4 regions of the Pseudoduganella sp. UC29_106 genome follow, and region 2 is predicted to be linked to each of the others. Evidence: predicted binding sites of a transcription regulator. Region 2 holds the regulator's gene; each other region holds the start of a gene.
The links. Region 2 encodes sigma-54, which starts transcription at its own class of promoters, with help from an activator protein. Its sites were predicted from a motif close to TGGCANGNAANCTGCTTT; they were not measured.
Positions count from the first base shown of each region.

Region 1: a site for sigma-54 is predicted at 2,191-2,208, ahead of ACHMW6_RS20465 (PEP-CTERM sorting domain-containing protein). Genes of this name have one in related genera too.
Region 3: a site for sigma-54 is predicted at 1,952-1,969, ahead of ACHMW6_RS03300 (TorF family putative porin). Genes of this name have one in related genera too.
Region 4: a site for sigma-54 is predicted at 2,384-2,401, ahead of ACHMW6_RS32675 (PEP-CTERM sorting domain-containing protein). Genes of this name have one in related genera too.

Region 1 is NZ_CP171977.1:4,082,435-4,087,048, reverse strand. It holds gene ACHMW6_RS20475 (AMP nucleosidase) at 1-1,128, shown strand, start outside; gene ACHMW6_RS20470 (type II CAAX prenyl endopeptidase Rce1 family protein) at 1,205-1,789, opposite strand; gene ACHMW6_RS20465 (PEP-CTERM sorting domain-containing protein) at 1,841-2,041, opposite strand; gene ACHMW6_RS20460 (SDR family oxidoreductase) at 2,265-3,008, opposite strand; gene ACHMW6_RS20455 (carboxymuconolactone decarboxylase family protein) at 3,022-3,501, opposite strand; gene ACHMW6_RS20450 (GlxA family transcriptional regulator) at 3,567-4,583, shown strand.
Region 2 is NZ_CP171977.1:6,368,555-6,373,168, reverse strand. It holds gene ACHMW6_RS31740 (KdsC family phosphatase) at 1-448, shown strand, start outside; gene lptC (LPS export ABC transporter periplasmic protein LptC) at 458-1,051, shown strand; partial or broken gene lptA (lipopolysaccharide transport periplasmic protein LptA) at 1,073-1,486, shown strand; gene lptB (LPS export ABC transporter ATP-binding protein) at 1,658-2,413, shown strand; gene ACHMW6_RS31720 (RNA polymerase factor sigma-54) at 2,422-3,906, shown strand; gene hpf (ribosome hibernation-promoting factor, HPF/YfiA family) at 3,974-4,333, shown strand; partial or broken gene ACHMW6_RS31710 (enoyl-CoA hydratase/isomerase family protein) at 4,401-4,614, shown strand, end outside.
Region 3 is NZ_CP171977.1:589,776-594,389, forward strand. It holds gene ACHMW6_RS03290 (YifB family Mg chelatase-like AAA ATPase) at 1-1,510, opposite strand, end outside; gene ACHMW6_RS03295 (accessory factor UbiK family protein) at 1,583-1,831, opposite strand; gene ACHMW6_RS03300 (TorF family putative porin) at 2,040-2,807, shown strand; gene ACHMW6_RS03305 (P-II family nitrogen regulator) at 2,819-3,157, shown strand; gene ACHMW6_RS03310 (ammonium transporter) at 3,170-4,614, shown strand, end outside.
Region 4 is NZ_CP171977.1:6,572,461-6,577,074, reverse strand. It holds gene ACHMW6_RS32680 (hypothetical protein) at 1-1,677, shown strand, start outside; gene ACHMW6_RS32675 (PEP-CTERM sorting domain-containing protein) at 1,674-2,348, opposite strand; gene ACHMW6_RS32670 (glycoside hydrolase family 3 N-terminal domain-containing protein) at 2,483-4,614, opposite strand, start outside.

The DNA.
Region 1 (4,614 bases), 2.3 Mb from region 2:
CCTATCCCCATCCATTTTTCCTTTGCCGAGCATGACCACATCGAAGGCAATATGAGCGCCGAGCGGCGCATGCTGATGCGCGATGTGTTCGACCTGCCGAATCTGGCGGCGATGGATGATGGCATCGCCAACGGCACCTTCGAGCCGGCGCCGGGCGAGCCGATGCCGCTGTCGCTGTTCACGGCGCCGCGTGTCGACTACTCGCTGCAACGCCTGCGCCATTATTCCGGCACCTCGCCCACGCACTTCCAGAAATTCGTGCTGTTCACGAACTATCAGTTCTACATCGATGAATTCGTGAAGCTGGGCCATGAGCTGATGTCCCAGCCGGGCGACGACGGCTATATCGCTTTCATCGAACCGGGCAATATCGTGTCGCGCCGCGCCGGCCAGCCTGCCGAACCGATGGACGCCTTCGGCGCCGTGCCGCCACGCCTGCCGCAGATGCCTGCCTATCATTTGATCCGCGCCGACGGCGCCGGCATCACAATGGTCAATATCGGCGTGGGCCCGGCCAATGCGAAGACGGCCACCGACCATATCGCCGTGCTGCGTCCGCACGCCTGGCTGATGCTCGGGCACTGCGCGGGCCTGCGCAATACGCAGCAGTTGGGCGACTACGTGCTGGCCCACGGCTATGTGCGCGAGGACCATGTGCTGGATGAAGATCTGCCGCTGTGGGTGCCGATTCCGGCGCTGGCCGAAATACAGGTGGCGATCGAAAGCGCGGTGGCCGAGGTCACGCAGCTGGATGGCCATGAGCTGAAGCGCGTGATGCGCACGGGGACGGTGGCCAGCACCGACAACCGCAACTGGGAGCTGCTGCCGCAGCGTACGCCGGAGCGCCGCTTCAGCCAGAGCCGCGCCGTGGCGCTGGACATGGAAAGCGCCACCATCGCCGCCAACGGCTTCCGCTTCCGCGTCCCGTATGGCACGCTGCTGTGCGTCAGCGACAAGCCGATGCACGGCGAGATCAAGCTGCCCGGCATGGCCAACCAGTTCTACCGCGACCGCGTGGACCAGCACCTGCGCATCGGCATCCTCGCGCTGGAGCGCCTGCGCTCGCAGGGCTCCGAGAAGCTGCACAGCCGCAAGCTGCGCAGCTTTACGGAGGTGGCGTTTCAGTGACGCCGACAAAACCCACGGCATAAAACAGGTGTCTGCCACATCGTGGCAGACACCAGCTTTAAGGTGTTGGTTCTGCTTACTCCCACGGCGCGCCGGCGTCGCGGGAATCGACAATCTTCACGGCATAAAGTCCGAAGATATCGATGACCGCATGCGCGGCGATGGCCGCGATCAGGCCCACGTGCTCGAAGACGAGCCCCAGCGCCACGCCCATTGCAAACACGCCGCCCGCCTGCATCCAGCTGACGCGATCGGCTATCTTGAAATCATAAACGCGCAGGTGCAGCACCGTGAAGAGCAGGGCGGCCGGCCACAGGCCGAGCAGGGGCTGCAGTCCGGCGCGGAACAGCGTTTCTTCGCCGATGCCGGCGGCAAGGGAGATCCAGACGGGATTGAGGCCGCGCAGGTCGAGCAGCGCATAACTTTCGGCGGTGCGGCGGGCCAGCTTGTGCCGGGACTGGAAAAGCGCCGTGTACAGCGATCCCGCACCAACCACCGCGCCGCCCGCAGCGCCAAGCCCCAGCTGCAGCGGCCAGTCCATGCCCGCCACCAGCGCCTGCGGCAAGGGCGCGTGCTGCGCAAAGCGCATCAGCAGCAGGCCCACTGCGCACATGATCGCGCAGACCAGCCATTGCGAGCCTGGGCCGTACCGTTCCTCCATCGCCGCTCCGTCGTGGTGAGAGGCCACCACTATAACGCGGCTGCGCGGCAATCAGCGCGATGGACGGCGGCGCGCCAGGGCGAGCCCGGTCAGTCCGAGGCCGACGATGGCGATGGACAGCGGCTCCGGCACTTCCGCAGCCGGCGCCACGGCGTTTTCCAGCGGGTCATAATAAATCGTGCCGTTCCAGACGCGCGGCGCAAGACTGAAGCTGAAGTCATACTGCTTGCCGAGTCCTTCGAAAATGCGCATGTCCCCATTTTCGGAAGCGATGCTGCCAACGTCGCTGCCATTGGTGTAAGCGGTCGAGCGTCAACACATTGAAGGCAAACATGCCGCAACGATACTCTTCATCATGCTTCCGAGAAATTTAATGAATTTTGTTAATGGCTCCTCCCTGTCACGCAACAATCATGCCATTCGCGCATTTCACTAGTGAATCACCGCTGTTGTAAAAGTTTCCGACAGCTGGCGATCATTTCTTCAGCCAGTCTTCGTAGCGGATCGTACCCAGGCGCGGGTTGGGACCGGAAGGCACCAGGCTCTGGTCGTTAAGTTCCGTGCCGAAGTAGGGCGCTTTCGGATCGACGACGATGGCGCGCTTGTCGCCGGCAGCTTCCATTGCGCGGCCCACGATCTGGTACAGCTTGAATTGCTCGGGTCCGGCCAGTTCGACCATGCCATTGACCGGAGGAGCCAGCGTCACATCGGCCACCGCAGCGGCCACGTCGTCGGAGGCGACCGGCTGGATCAGCGCTTCGGACAGGCGGATCGCGTCGCCCTGCACCGAGGATTGCCCGATCGCCGCCATGAACTCGAAGAACTGGGTGGCGCGCAGGATGGTGTAGGGGATGCCCGCTTCCCTGATCATCTCTTCCTGCCGCATCTTGGCACGGAAGTAGCCGCTGGCGAGCAGGCGCTCGGTGCCCACGACGGACAGCGCCACGTGCTGCTTCACGCCAGCTTCCTTCTCGGCCCTGGCCAGATTGCGCGCGGAGTTCTCAAAGAAGGCCATCACGTCCGCATCGGCAAAGGATGGCGAGTTGGAGACGTCCACCACAATGTCGGCGCCTGCCAGCGCTGCGGCAAGGCCTTCGCCGGTGACCGCATTCACGCCCGATGCGGGGGAGGCGGCACGCACATCGTGCCCCTTCTGCTGCAGGATCCTGACCGTTTTGCTGCCGATCAGGCCAGTACCGCCAATAACGACGATCTTCATCTTTCATTCTCCTTTATTCGAGGCCGGCCTTGTCGAGGCCGAAGGCTTTGTCGTGGGAACCCGGGACCATGGTGAAGCCGATATTGATGCGGTTCCAGGCATTGATACTCATGACTACGAACGAGAGGTCGGACAGTTCCTTCTCCGACAGCTGCGTGCGCACGCGTTCATAGATCTCTTCCGGAACGCCGCCTTCGGGCAGGCGCGTCAGGACGTCGGTCCAGGCCAGGCAGGCGCGCTCGCGCGGCGAGAACAGCGTCGATTCGCGCCAGGCCGAAAGGTGATAGATGCGCAGTTCGCGCTCGCCGAAGATGCGGGCCTGCTTGATGTGCATGTCCAGGCAGAAGGCGCAGCCATTGATCTGCGAGGCGCGGATTTCCACCAGGTGACGAATGCTTTCTTCGATGGCGCAATTCTGGATCGCGTTGTTCAGATCCAGCATCTTCTTGACGAGCTCCGGAGACTGCTGGAAGTAATTGATACGTTGGCTCATGGTCTATCCTTTAGAAGTGGATGTCGTGTTGACAGTTCATATTAGGACTGTAACAATCGGTCGAGATGACGAATAACCCTGAATTCCTGCCAGCTTCGCGCCTCATACTTTTCCTCGCCTACGAGGAAGTCGGACTGCTCGATCTCACCGGTCCTCAGACCGTGTTCTGGGCCGCAGACAAGCGCATGCGCGAGCGCTCCCTGGCTGGCTACGAGCGCCGCACGGCCAGCCTGCAAGGCGGCATGGTGCAGACCGCCGAGGGCATGGCGGTGGAGACCGAAGCGCTATCGTCGTTCGCTCCCGGTTCAATCGACACTATCATCGTGCCCGGCTCACCCCATATGCCGCGCGTGCAAACCCTGCTGAAGGATTTGACGGACTGGCTGAATGTGGCGTCGAGCCTTTCGCGCCGCACGGCGTCCGTCTGCAGCGGCACCTTCCTGCTGGCGCAGGCGGGCCTGCTGAACGGCAAACGCGCGGCCACTCACTGGGCCATGTGCGATCTGCTGGGCGAGCGTTTTCCGGATATTCGGGTCGACAGCGATGCGATCTTTGTCAAGGAACAGTCGGTGTGGACCTCGGCCGGCGTGAGCGCCGGCATCGACCTCGCGCTGGCGCTGGTGGAAGCCGACTGCGGGCACAATGTGGCCATGCAGGTCGCGCGCGAACTGGTGGTCTTCCTCAAGCGGCCCGGCGGGCAGGCACAATTCAGCGAGCTGCTGGAGTCGCAGGAAGAGGGCGTCGATACCTTCGGCCGCCTGCACCTGTGGATCATGGATAACCTGGCGCTGGAACCGCTGACTGTGGAAGTGCTGGCGGAGCAGGTCAATATGAGCCCGCGCAATTTCGCCCGCGTCTACAAGCAGAAGACGGGACGCACGCCGGCCAAGGGCGTCGAGGTCCTGCGCCTGGAAGCGGCGCGGCGCATGCTGGAAAGCTCGCCCCGCAAGGTGGACCAGATCGCACGCCTGTGCGGCTTCGGCAATGAGGAACGCCTGCGCACCGTGTTCCAGCGCACGCTCGGCGTGGCCCCGCGCGATTACCGCAAGCGTTTCGCCGTAAGGGCTAACGCAGCCGTATAATCCCAGCAGGAGTGCAACCCCGGGGAGCTTG
Region 2 (4,614 bases):
CCTGCACTACGGCCCCGAAGGCGAGATGATGAAGACCTTCAACGTGCACGATGGCCTGGGCATAAAGCTGCTGCAGGAATCGGGCGTGCAGACCGCCATCATCAGCGCCCGCCGTTCGGCCACCGTAGCTGCGCGCGCCAAGGACCTGGGCATCGAGTTCGTGCACCAGGGCGGGCACGACAAGCTCACCCCCTTCCGCGCCCTGATCCAGCAACTGGGCCTGACCGAAGAGCAGGTCGGCTTCATCGGCGACGATGTGGTGGACCTGCCCATCCTGAGCCGCGTGGGCTTTGCCGTCAGCGTGCCGAACGGCCGCCCGGAAGTGCACAGCCGTGCGCATCATATTACCGAAGCGGCCGGCGGCCGCGGCGCCGTGCGCGAGGTGTGCGAATTCATTCTGCGCGCCCAGGGCAACTACGAGCGCATCATGACCCAGTTCATGGTGTAAGGGAGCAGCATGCGCAACCAGAGGACCGCCCACCGTTTCCGCCTGTCGCTCGGCATGCTGCTGGCGCTGTTTGCCGCCGTCGGCTCCTTCTGGATACTGGAGTTGCTGAACCGCGCCGGCGAGGAAATGCAGGCCGATATGCGGATGAATGAACCGGACTACATCGTCGAACGCTTCAGCTTCGTGCGCCTGAACAAGGTTGGCAAGCCAAGCTACATCATCTCCGGCGACAAGCTGACCCACCGTCCGATCGACGATTCCTCCGAGATCGACAAGCCGATCGTGCGCAGCCTGGCCGAGGACAAGCCTCCCATGGATATCCGCTCGAAAACGGCGCGGGTGGATGATGTGAACAGCCGCGTGACCCTGCGCGACGAGGTAAGGATCGACCGCGCCGCCGGGCAGGCGAACCAGGAACTGCACCTGGAAACGGATAAGCTGGTGATCTACCCGGACGAGGACCGTATGGAGACGGACCAGCCGGTGCGCATGAAATCGGGTGAAACCACCGCGCAAGCCAGTGGCATGCGCGCCAATAACGCCAGCCGACAGTTGGAACTGTCCGGCCGCGGCACGCTCGTCTTCCCGCCGAAGGCGCGCTAACCCAATACGAATGGAATTACGATGAAAAAACTCCTGCTTTCGGCAGTCCTGGCTTTGGTGAGCGGCATGGCCGCCGCCGAAAAAGCCGACTCCTACAAGCCGATGGAAATCAAGTTCGATAACCTGGAAGTGGACGATGTGAAGCAGCAGCGCATCGCCACCGGCAATGTGGTCCTCACGCGCGGCACGCTGTTGATGAAGGCGGCGCGCGCCGTGGTGTCGCAGACGCCGGAAGGCTTCCAGCACGTGGTGCTGACGGGCGGCGGCGGCAAGGCCACCTTCCGCCAGAAGCGCGACGGCGAAGGCGACCAGTGGGTGGAAGGCGAGGCTGAACGCATCGAGTACGACGAGAACGTTGAACTGGTGAAGATGTTCAGCAAGGCGAAGATCAAGCGCCTGGAAGGCGCCAAGCCGAGCGACGAAGTCGAAGGCGAATTCATCTCCTATGACAGCCGCAAGGAATTCTTCAGCGTGAAGAACACTTCCACCGGCGAGAGTAAAACAGGGCGGCGGCCGCGGCACGATGGTGATCCAGCCGACGCGCACCGCTCCACCGGCAACGCCGCCGGCCACGACCAACCCAACGCCAGCGGCAGGGAAATAAGCATGGCGGTTTCGACTTGCGAAAGCACCCTGGTCGTCAAGGGCCTGCAAAAGACCTACGGCAAGCGCCAGGTGGTGCATGACGTGTCGCTGCAGGTGGATTGCGGCGAAGTGGTAGGCCTGCTGGGGCCGAACGGCGCGGGCAAGACAACGTCCTTCTACATGATCGTGGGCCTGGTCGCGTCCGACGCAGGCACCATCGATATCGGCGGCGTGGACGTGTCCATGCTGCCCATCCACAAGCGCGCCACCCTGGGCCTGTCCTACCTGCCGCAGGAAGCTTCGGTGTTCCGCAAGCTGACCGTGGAAGAGAATATCCGCGCCGTGCTGGAGATTCAGAACGTGGACGGCAAGCCGATGACCAAGGCGCAGATCGACGAGCGCCTGGAAGCCCTGCTGGCCGACCTGCAGATCGAAAAGCTGCGCGAGAACCAGGCGCTGTCGCTGTCCGGCGGTGAACGCCGCCGCGTGGAAATTGCGCGCGCCCTCGCCACCAACCCCCGCTTCGTGCTGCTGGACGAGCCGTTCGCGGGCGTGGACCCGATTGCCGTGATCGAAATCCAGCGTATCGTACGTTTCCTGAAGGAGCGCAATATCGGTGTGCTGATTACCGACCACAATGTGCGTGAGACGCTCGGTATCTGCGATCGCGCCTACATCATCAACCAGGGTTCGGTGCTGGCTTCGGGCCGCCCGGACGATATTATTGCCGACGAGTCTGTCCGCCGCGTGTATCTCGGCGAACACTTCCGCATGTAAGCAAGGCCATGAAACAGTCACTGCAACTGCGAACCTCGCAACACCTGGCGCTCACACCGCAGCTGCAGCAATCCATCCGCCTGTTGCAGCTCTCGACGCTCGAGCTGCACCAGGAGTTGGAGCAGCTGCTGAGCGACAACCCGCTGCTGGAACGCCTGGATGATCCGCTCGATCATTCGGTGCGCCTGCTGGCGGACGGCGCCATCAACCAGGGCAATGGCTCTGCCGAAGCACCACAAGAGTCCGCGCCGCAAGGCGAGGGCGAATCCGCGCCCAGCGCCGAAGCCGACAGCTATGAAGGCGGTGAAGGCGGCGAAGGCGAGGGCGGCGACATAGGCGATAGCGACTGGAGCGATTCCGGCCGCAACAAGTCGCCGGACGACGAGGACAGCCGCCCGCAATTGGAAGCGAACCACTGCACGCTGCGCGAGCACCTGCTGGAGCAGATGCGCGTGACCGTGGCGGAAGCGCGCGACCGCGCGCTGATGGAAATCATCATCGATGCGCTGGACGAGAACGGCTACCTGGAAGAACCGCTGGAAGAGATCCATGCGCGCCTGCCGGAAGAGCTGGAAGTCGAACTGGAAGAGTTGCGCACGGCCCTGTTGCTGCTGCAGAACTTCGACCCGGTCGGCGTGGGCGCGCGCAATGCGTCCGAATGCCTGGCGCTGCAGATCAAGCGCCTGCCCAATGTGCCCATGGTCACGCGCCGCATGGCGCTGTGCATTGTCGAGAAGCATCTGACCTGGTTTGCCCAGCGCGAGTTCAACAAGCTGAAGAAGGCGCTGGACTGCGACGATGAAGACTTGCGCGAAGCGCAGGCGGTGATTCGCCAGTGCAATCCCCATCCGGGCGCTGAATTTGCGTCAGACGTGTCAGACTATGTCGTGCCGGACGTGATCGTGAAGAAGAGCCGCAATGGCTGGCAGGTCAGCCTGAACAACGACGTCATGCCGCGCCTGCGCGTGAATGCCTTGTACGCGAGCCTGCTCAAGCAGGGCAAGGGCGAATCCCAGATGAGCGCCCAGCTGCAGGAAGCCAAGTGGCTGATCAAGAATATGCGCCAGCGCTTCGACACAATCCTGCGCGTTTCGCAGGCGATAGTAGAAAGACAAAAGAACTTTTTCAGTCATGGCGCAGTGGCCATGAGACCCCTTGTGTTGCGTGAAATAGCTGATACACTGGGACTACACGAGAGCACTATTTCTCGGGTAACAACTCAAAAATACATGCTCACCCCGCATGGCATGTTTGAGTTGAAATATTTCTTTGGAAGCCACGTCGCGACTGAAGCTGGGGGTGAAGCCTCATCGACTGCGATCCGTGCGCTGATCGTGCAATTGACAGGAGCAGAAGACCCGAAAAATCCTTTATCCGACAGTAAGATTGCGGACATGCTGGGAGAACAGGGCATGGTCATAGCGCGACGTACTGTTGCCAAGTACCGAGAAGCATTGAAGATCCCACCAGTAAGTCTCCGCAAGTCTTTGTAGTGCACGGTTCCGCTGCATGCTACAAGCATGTATGAACTTGTAAGCGACATCATCTTTAGGAGTGTGTATGAATCTCACCATCAGTGGACATCATGTCGAAGTGACCCCAGCGATTCGCGAGTACGTGCAGAACAAGCTGGAGCGGATTAAACGCCATTTCGATCAAGTGATTGATATTGCTGTCATCCTGACTGTAGATAACCTCACCGAGAAAGAAAAACGTCAAAAAGCAGAGATTAATCTGCGCATGTCGGGTAAGACTGTGTATGTGGAGAGCCTTTCGCAAGACCTTTATGCCGCCATCGATACGCTGATCGACAAACTGGATCGCCAGGTCATGAAGCACAAGGACCGCGTGCAGAACCATAACCACGAAGCGATCAAGCATCTGCCGGACACTTACGAAGCACCAGTCACCGCTATGTAAAGGACACGCGGGACTCATCAACAAAGGGCGCATCTGGCGCCCTTTTTGCAACCTCACCCTGAGAACAATGAGCGAATACGTCATCACCCACATCAGCAACAGCACCGGCTTCATCACCCTCGACCGCCCCAAGGCACTCAACTCCCTCTCCCTCGACATGGTGCGCGCCATCACGCGTGCGCTGCTGGCCTGGCGCGGCGATGCGTCCGTGGCGGCGGTGGTGATCCGCAGCAGCAGCGGCAAAGCCTTGTGCGCGGGCGGTGATATCCGTTTCTTCCATG
Region 3 (4,614 bases), 1.5 Mb from region 2:
ACTTGGCCATTGCAGCGCGCAGGACGTCGATGCCGGCCGCGTTCGGCTTGCAGTAGCGGTCGATTTCGCGCGGGGTGAGCTCCTGGTTGCTCTTTTGCTGGCGCATCAGCTGCCGCTTGAAGGCCGCTTCGACACGGTTGGCGATCCGGTCTGACGTCTCGCCGCTGGCGTCCGCTTCCAGCACTGTCGCTGGAACAGGACCGACTTCGATCTGCATGTCGATGCGGTCGAGTAGCGGCCCGGAAACGCGGCCCTGGTAGCGCAGGATAGCGTCCGGCGTGCAGCGACACTGGCCACCGGGATGGCCGAGGTAGCCGCAGGGACAAGGGTTCATGGCGGCGACCAGCTGGAAGCGCGCCGGGAAGTCGGCGTGCCGTGCCGCGCGCGAGATCGTCACGTGGCCCGATTCCAGCGGTTCGCGCAGCACTTCCAGTACGCGGCGGTCGAATTCCGGCAGTTCATCGAGGAAGAGCACGCCGCAATGGGCGAGCGAGATCTCGCCGGGGCGCGGCACGCTGCCGCCGCCCACCAGCGCCGCGCCGGAGGAAGTGTGGTGGGGCGCACGGAAGGGCCTGGTTTTCCAGCCAGTCAGCGAAAAGCCGCCGATCAGGGATTGGACGGCGGCGGCCTCCAGCGCTTCGTCATCGGTCATCGCGGGCAGGACGCCGGCGAAACGGCTGGCCAGCATCGTCTTGCCGGCGCCGGGCGGGCCGATCAGCAAGATCGAATGGCGGCCTGCCGCGGCGACTTCCAGTGCGCGCTTGGCGTGCTGCTGGCCTTTGACGTCGGCGAAGTCGAGGTAGGGGGAGGCCAGCGGCAGCGGCGATGCCTGGTAGCGCTCCAGCGCAAATACGGGCTCATCCGGCACGCGCCGTTTGCGCGGGCGGGCAGGGGCGACGCAGTCCGAGCCGACGCCGGAACCGTCCAGCGGCGGTCGCTCGCCATCGCTCCAGCCGCGTCCGGCATCTTCCGGATTGGCGAGCGTAGGTGTGCCGCCGAAGTGGGCGCAGACCTGGAGCAGGGTGGCGGCGGGATAAATGGCAGCGTCGTGCACCAGCGCGGCTTCCTCGGCATTGGCATGGGGCAGGATGAAGGCGCGTCCGCTGCGGGTGGAATCGCGGTGCATGGCGTAAGTCATGGCCAGAGCGCCGCGGATGGGGCGCAGCTCGCCCGTCAGCGACAGTTCGCCGGCAAACTCATAGCGCTCCAGGGCTTCGCAGGGCACCTGTCCGGAGGCGGCGAGGATGCCGAGCGCGATCGGCAAGTCGAAGCGGCCGGACTCCTTCGGCAGGTCGGCCGGCGCCAGGCTGACGGTGATGCGCTGGGCCGGCATGTCGTAGCCCGTGTTGATGATGGCCGCGCGCACGCGGTCGCGCGACTCTTTGACCTCAGTGTCGGCGAGGCCGACGATATGGAAAGCCGGCAAGCCGTTAGCCAAGTGCACTTCCACCGAAACTTCCGGCGCCTGCATTCCGGCCAGGGCGCGGCTTTTCAGGACTGCAATACTCATCGCTTCCTCCCATGGATGGAGGAATCGTAGAGCTTTCCGCCTCAGTGGGATTGAGGCGTCACAAGAGCCGGCTTACTTGTTGTCGGCGACCAGCTTGGCTTCTAGCTCGGCCAGGCGCTGTTCAACCAGTTCCAGCTTGGCGCGGGTCTTTTCCAGCATCTGGCGCTGGATGTCGAATTCCTCGCGCGTCACCAGGTCCAGCTTGGCGAAGCCCTGGGTCATCATCGCTTTGACGTTCTTTTCGATGTCCTTGGCCGGCGAATTTTCGATGACCTGGTTGACCTTGCTCTGCAGATCATTAAAGAAACTATTCATGTCCATAAGACTTTTTTCCTGGTGATTGTGATGTGACTGCACCACACTGGTGCGCCTACGGCTTGATTTGGTGCGGCTGCTTGCCGAGTTAACAGTTTACGCACTAATAACGCGGCCGCAAGTTGCTGGCACGTATTCTGCTAATACTTGGGAAAGCTAGCCCATTAAGCCTGAATTTTAAACCGCAATAAAAATTCACTCAAAAGGAATCGCCATGAAACAAACGACCAAGATCCTGACTCTGTCCGCCGCCGTTGCCCTGGCAATGGCCACGATGGGCGCAGGCCTGGCCCAAGCGCAGGAAACTGCCGCTGCAGCACCGGAAGCAAAACCGGATCATGAGATCTCCTTCAACGCCGCACTGACCAGCGACTACCGCTACCGCGGTATCTCGCAAACCCGCCTGAAGCCCGCCCTGCAAGGCGGCGCAGACTATGTCAACAACCCGACTGGTCTGTATGTGGGTACCTGGGCCTCCACTATCAAGTGGATCGATGATGCCGGCGGCGATGCAAAAGTCGAATGGGACATCTACTTCGGCAAACGCGGTGAGATCGTTCCCGATGTTTCGTACGATGTGGGCTTCCTGGCCTATATCTACCCCGACCACGGCCTGACCCCGGCCCCGACCACGAAAGAACTCTACGCACAGGTCGGCTACGGCCCGTTCGCCCTGAAATATTCTCACTCGATCAGCAATCTGTTCGGTTTCGCGGATTCGAAGAACAGCGGCTACGTTGACGCCATGTTCAACTACGAGATCAAGGATGGCTACATCTTCAATGCCCACGTTGGCCATCAGAAGGTGAAGCACAACAGCGCAGTCAGCTACACCGACTGGAAACTCGGCGTGACCAAGGACTTCGGCATTGCAACCGTTTCCCTGGCTTACGTGGACACCAATACCGACGCCTATGTCGGCCCTTACGGCAAGGATCTCGGCAAGAAATCCGCCGTGCTGATGATCTCCAAGACTTTCTAAGCGAGGCCAAAATGAAGATGATTACCGCCATTATCAAGCCGTTCAAGCTCGACGAGGTGCGTGAAGCCCTGTCGGCGATCAACGTGCAAGGTATCACGGTGACCGAAGTGAAAGGCTTCGGTCGCCAGAAGGGCCACACCGAGCTGTACCGCGGCGCGGAATATGTGGTCGATTTCCTGCCCAAGACCAAGATCGAGGCGGCTGTCGACGACGCCATCGTCGAGCAGGCCATCGAAGCGATCGAAGGTGCCGCGCGCACCGGCAAGATCGGCGATGGCAAGATCTTCGTCACCAGCCTGGAACAAGTCATCCGTATCCGTACCGGCGAAACCGGCAACGACGCTCTTTAAGGGGAACCTGGAATGAAAAACACGATTAGCAAATGGCTGGCCGGGCTCGCCCTGGTATTGGCCGCCGCAGCGCCGGCATGGGCGCAGGACGCCAAGCCGGCCGAGCAGCCAGCCGCAGCAGCTGCCGCAGCCGCGCCTGCGGCGAGCGCTCCGGCGGACGCGGCAGCGGCGCCCGCCGCCGCCACGGCCGCCGCGCCTGCCGCCGCCGCTGCCCCGGCAGCAGCACCGGTCCCACAGAAGGGCGACTCGGCCTGGATGTTCGTCGCCACCCTGCTGGTGATTCTGATGACCATCCCTGGCCTGGCCCTGTTCTACGGCGGCCTGGTGCGTTCGAAGAACATGCTGTCCGTGCTGCTGCAGGTCTTCCTGATCTTCGCGCTGATCATCGTGCTGTGGTGCGTGTATGGCTACTCGCTCGCCTTCACCGAGGGTAACGCGTTCTACGGCGGCTTCGGACGTGCACTGCTGAGCGGCATCTATGATCCGGCCAAGGGCGCCTTCGCGGCAGCTGCGACCTTCAGCAAGGGCGTGGTGATTCCTGAGTTCATCTACGTGGCCTTCCAGGGCACCTTTGCGGCCATTACCTGCGGCCTGATCGTGGGCGCCTTCGCCGAGCGCGCCAAGTTCAGCGCCGTGCTGGCCTTCATCGTGCTGTGGTTCACCTTCGCTTATCTGCCGATCGCCCACATGGTCTGGTTCTGGACCGGCCCGGACGCGATCACCGACGCCGCTACCGCCGCGTCTGAAACCGCGAAAGCCGGCTTCGTCTTCCAGAAGGGCGCGCTGGACTTCGCCGGCGGCACCGTGGTTCACATCAACGCCGCCGTGGCAGGCCTGGTCGGCGCCATCCTGATCGGCAAGCGCGTCGGTTACGGCCGCGATTCCATGGCTCCGCACTCGCTGACCATGACCATGATCGGTGCATCCCTGCTGTGGGTGGGCTGGTTCGGCTTCAACGCCGGTTCCGCGCTGGAAGCGGGCGACATTGCTGCGCTGGCCTTCATCAACACCCTGCTGGCAACCGCCTGCGCCACCCTGTCGTGGGTGTTCGGCGAGTGGATCGTCAAAGGCAAGCCTTCCATGCTGGGCGGTGCTTCCGGCGCCGTGGCCGGCCTGGTGGCGATCACCCCGGCCTGCGGCTTCGTCGGTCCGATGGGCGCGTTGGTCATCGGCCTGCTGGCTGGTATCATCTGCCTGTGGGGCGTTAATGGCCTGAAGCGCATGATCGGCGCTGACGACTCGCTGGATGTGTTCGGCGTGCACGGCGTGGGCGGTATCCTGGGCGCCATCCTGACCGGTGTGTTCGCTGCACCGTCGCTGGGCGGCCAGGGCATCTTCGACTATGTTGCCAACAAGGCATCGGCTGACTATTCGATCAGCGGCCAGGTCATGATCCAGGCAACCGCTGTCGGCATCACCATCCTGTGGTCCGGCGTCGTCTCCGTCATCGCGTACAA
Region 4 (4,614 bases), 200 kb from region 2:
AGCATCGATTACGGCATGCGCGGCAGGCTGGTGTCCGCGGTCGCCCGCAGCGATATCGACGGCGCATGGGGTCAGCGCATTGGCGCATGGATGCGCGGACGCGGGTGGCTGGAGCCGCAGTCGCTGCGGGTGGGGGGCTTCGGGTACGACAGTGTCGATCTGCTGGCCTATTTCGCCGCGGACGCCGTCCGCAAGGGCGCCTGGCATGAGCACTGCGTGGATGGACTGGCCCTGAGCGACTGTCCTGGCCTGGCGCAGGCGCGGCGCAGGGACGGCTTCCCTGTGCTGCCTGAGGGCGCGCTGCCGGTGGGCCAGGCGGCCGACGTCATGCGCCTGATGGAGAAAGTGCGGCTGATGCCCGTCTTCGTGCGCGGCGCGGACAAGAAAGCGGGCGACAGCCTGCTGGTGCGCGTCGAGGGTGGCCGTATGTGGCTCGACTTCGCCGGCCGCGATCTGGCCGGGCGTGAGGCGAAGGTGTCGGTGGCGCTGGACAGCGTTGGGGGCGTGCCTGTTGAACTGATCGCGTCCCTGGGTGGCGAGAGCCGTTCGGTGTCGCTGTCCGGCGCGCCGAAGGCCGATAATGGCGGCGTGAAGATGCTGCTGCTCCCGGAGGCAGGCGAGGGCGGGCCGGTCTTCGCCAACTGGCTGGTCATGCCGAATGAGAATTATCCGGCGACATATGCGAAGCTCGGCCCCGCGCTGACGCAAGTGCATCCGGCTTTCCGTGGCGCGGCGGTGAAGGCCGTCCTTGGCAAGGCGCTGCAGCTGGACCGGCCCGAGGACAGCCTGGACCTGTATCCGGCCCTGCATACGATCGAAGAACGCGCCGCGGTGCTGCGACGCGCTGGCGTCGCTGACTGGATGCCGTCGGACGGCATGGCAGGGCAGGAGCCGGCCTTGCGCGCCGCCTGGGAGCTCGCAATGTGCGCGCCGGACGGCGAACAGGCATGCCTGCAGCGGCTGGCGCAGTCCGACCCTGAAGCGGCCGGCCTGCTGCGCGAGGCAGTCGCGGCGCAGTCTGCCGGCATATGCGGCGCTGGCGGCCGACCATCCGATCCGCATTCGTCTGAAACGCCTGGAGACTGCTCTTTGAAGACCACTATCATCATCGTCGCCATGGCGCTCGGCCTGGGACTCAGCGCATGCAGGAAGCCTGATCATGCGCGGGAGCGCGCTGCGTCGGTGATACCGATGGCGCCAGCCGCCGCGCGTGAAAGCGATCAATTCATGGCCGGGCGCGACTGGGGCAGCAAAGAGTCGCCGGTGAAGTTTTCCGAGTGCGAGGGCTCGGACGAATTCATGCGCGGCTGCCGCAGCGCCATCGAAGCGCGCCGCAAGCGGCAGGAAGAGGAGGGGGAGCGCTGGGCGCAGAATAATTCGCCCGCCAAGGCGTCCGAATGCCAGGGTGCGCCCCATGTGGCGCTGGGCTGCCGGCGCTACTACTTCGCCCACCTCGTCCAGCCGAAGCCGGCCGGGCAGGCCAAGTATGAAGGCATGACGACCGCCGAATGCCAGGCCGAGGTCAACGCCAACTACGAGCTGGCGCGCGAACTCGATCTTGAAGCCGGCAATATGCACTCCATCGCAGTCACCTGGAGTCGCAACTGGCAGCCTGAATTACAGGACTGCGAAAACTACGACAAGATCGCCGCCTTCAAGGCCGCCGCCGGCCGTTAGCCGCGCTTGCGGCGGCGGACGAGGCCCAGGGCGCCAAGGCCAAGGCCGACGATGGCCAGCGAGCCGGGTTCCGGGACGGCGTTAACCGTGATGTTGTCGACCGCCAGGTAGCTGCCGGCGTTACTGCTGGTGATGCTCAGCGACTTCAGGCCAGTGAACCCATTCAGTGAGAAGCTGGTGAAGTCATCGCCGGTCTGCTTGGACCAATTGGCCGCGGTGCTCAGATCGACGGTGTAGCTGATGGTGCTGCTGTCCATCCGGGTGCCGAACAACGTGGCGATAGCCTGGTCGCCTTGCCAGCTCACCAGGTCGATCTTGCTTACCGAAAATGCCGAACCGTTTTGGCTGCTCATGACGATGCCGCCAAAGCCCATCAGGAAGTCCGTACCGTTGTATGCCGTGCCTGCCGCATCGCCGCCGCCGCCATAGCCGGATGAGATGAAGTATTCCCAGGTATTGCCGTACGTGTTGTTGCCGTGGAAGTAGAAGCCATCCAGCGCAGCGTCGCTGTTGTAGAAATGGGTGTATTTGGTGCTGTCGCCTGCGTTATAGATGTAGTTATTGTTCGCAATATTGGTGCCGGCGAGGTTGTTGAAATTGATGACCGCTGCCTGGGACGAAGCGCAGAAGGCGAGGGCGGAAGCGAGGACGATGCTGCTGAACTTGGACATGAATGAAATCCGACTTAACAATGATTCTTCACGTTAAAGTAAATTTCAGGCCAGAAAATTAAGTTTCTTTGAAATCAAATAATTAGGGGCGACCCCAACTGCGGCCGCCCCTCAAATGTAAAGTTTTCCGACAGTTATGAAACGATCAGCTTGGTCGACTTCAGGTCGGCGCTGTTCGGGCCGACGGAGATCGTGAAGGAACCCGGTTCGACCAGGCGTTTCATTTCGAAGTTGTAGAAGCGCAGGTCGGTCGGCTTGATGTCGAAGGTGACGGTGCGCTTCTCGCCTGGCTGCAGCGTGAGGCGCTGGAAGCCTTTCAGCTCTTTCACCGGACGGGTGGCGGAGCTGATGTCGTCGCGGATGTAGAGCTGGACGACTTCATCGCCGGCCACCTTGCCGGTGTTGGCCACGTCCACCGACACCTTGGTCGTGCCGTCCACGCCGATCTTGGCGGAAGACAGGCGCGGCTCGGAGATCGCGAAGGTGGTGTAGCTCAGGCCAAAGCCGAAGGGGAACAAAGGCGTGGTCACGCCGTCGATATAGCCGCGGCGCGCGGAAGGCTTGTGGTTGTAGAAGATCGGCAGCTGGCCCGTATTGCGCGCGAAGGACACGGGCAGCTTGCCGCCCGGGTTGGCGCGGCCGAACAGCAGGTCGGCGGCAGCGAAGCCGGTTTCCTGGCCCAGGTACCAGCCTTCCACCAGTGCGTCCGCACGCTCGGCCAGCAGGTTCACGGACAGTGGACGGCCATTCAGCAGGAATACCACGGTCGGCTTGCCCAGGTCGAAGAGGGCCTTCGCCAGGTCGTTCTGCTGGCCGTACATGTCCAGCGACTGGCGGTCGCCCAGGTGATTGTCGGCCCAGGCTTCGCGGCTGGTCTGCTCATTGTCGCCCAGGACCATGATGATGGTATCGGCCTGTTTGGCCGCTTCCACCGCCTCGGCGATCAGCTTCGCGTTCACTTCCGGCTTGGTGAAGACGATTTCGTCCTTGCCCCAGCTGTGGCCTTCGGTGATGCGCACGCCTTCGGACCAGGACAGCTGGAAGCCCTGGCGGTCCGCCTCGGCTTTCAGGCCGTCGTAGATCGACACCACATGGCGCGGCACATTCGAGTAGCCGCCGATCGGCGTATCCTTGGCGTGCGTGCCGACCAGCAGCACCTTGCCGATCTTCTTCGGATTCAGCGGCAGCAGGCCCTTGTCATTCTTCAGCAGCACGGCGGAGCGCACGGCCGCTTCATGGGACAGGGCGACAGCGTCCGGCGTGGCGGTCAGCTTGTCGGCCAGGTCGGCGTCCACGTAAGGCTGCTCGAACAGGCCGGAGAGGAATTTCAGTTCCAGGATACGCGACACCACGGCGTCGATTTCCTTCACCGACACGCGGCCTTCCTTCACCAGCTGGGGCAGCATCTTGTAGCCGAAGATGTCCGGCGTTTCGATATCCACGCCGGCCTTGATGGCGCGGTAGGCGGCGTCCTTCTCGTTGTCCACCAGGCTGTGGCGGGTGATCAGTTCCTTGATGCCGAAGTAGTCGGACACGGTCACGCCCTTGAAGCCCCACTCCTCGCGCAGGACCTTGGTCAGCAGCCAGCGGTTGGCGTGCGACGGCAGGCCGCCGATCTCGTTATAGGACGGCATCACGGCCGCCACATTGGTTTCCTTGATCAGGCGCTCGAACGGCGGGAAGAAGTCTTCGCGCAGCGTGCGCTCGCTGATTTCCGCAGGACCGATATTGGTGCCGCTTTCCGGCTGGCCGTGACCGGTCATGTGCTTCAGCGTGGCGAACACCTTGTCCTTGGCCAGCTTGCGGTCCTCGCCCTGGAAGCCCAGCACGGCGGCCTTGCCCATTTCGGCGCACAAGTGCGCATCTTCGCCATAGGTTTCCTCGATACGGCCCCAGCGCGGCTCGCGCGCCACGTCCACCACCGGCGCCAGCGCCAGGTTGGCGCCGCGTGCGCGCATTTCGCGTGCGGCGACGGAGAACACCTTGCGCACCATGGCCGGGTCGAAGGACGAAGCCAGCGCGATCGCCTGCGGGAAGCTGGTGGCGTCGTTGGCCACATAGCCGTGCAGCGATTCTTCATGCATGAAGACGGGGATGCCGAGGCGGGTCTGTTCCACCGCCCATTTCTGGACGGCGTTCACGTAGACTGCGGTCTGGTAGGCGTTTCGGCCATTGCGGCCGCCGTCATCGCCGGCCACCACCACGTCGCCCGCGCCGGAGCCCATGCGGTCGGACGGACGGGCGATCATGCCCAGGCCGTAGGGGT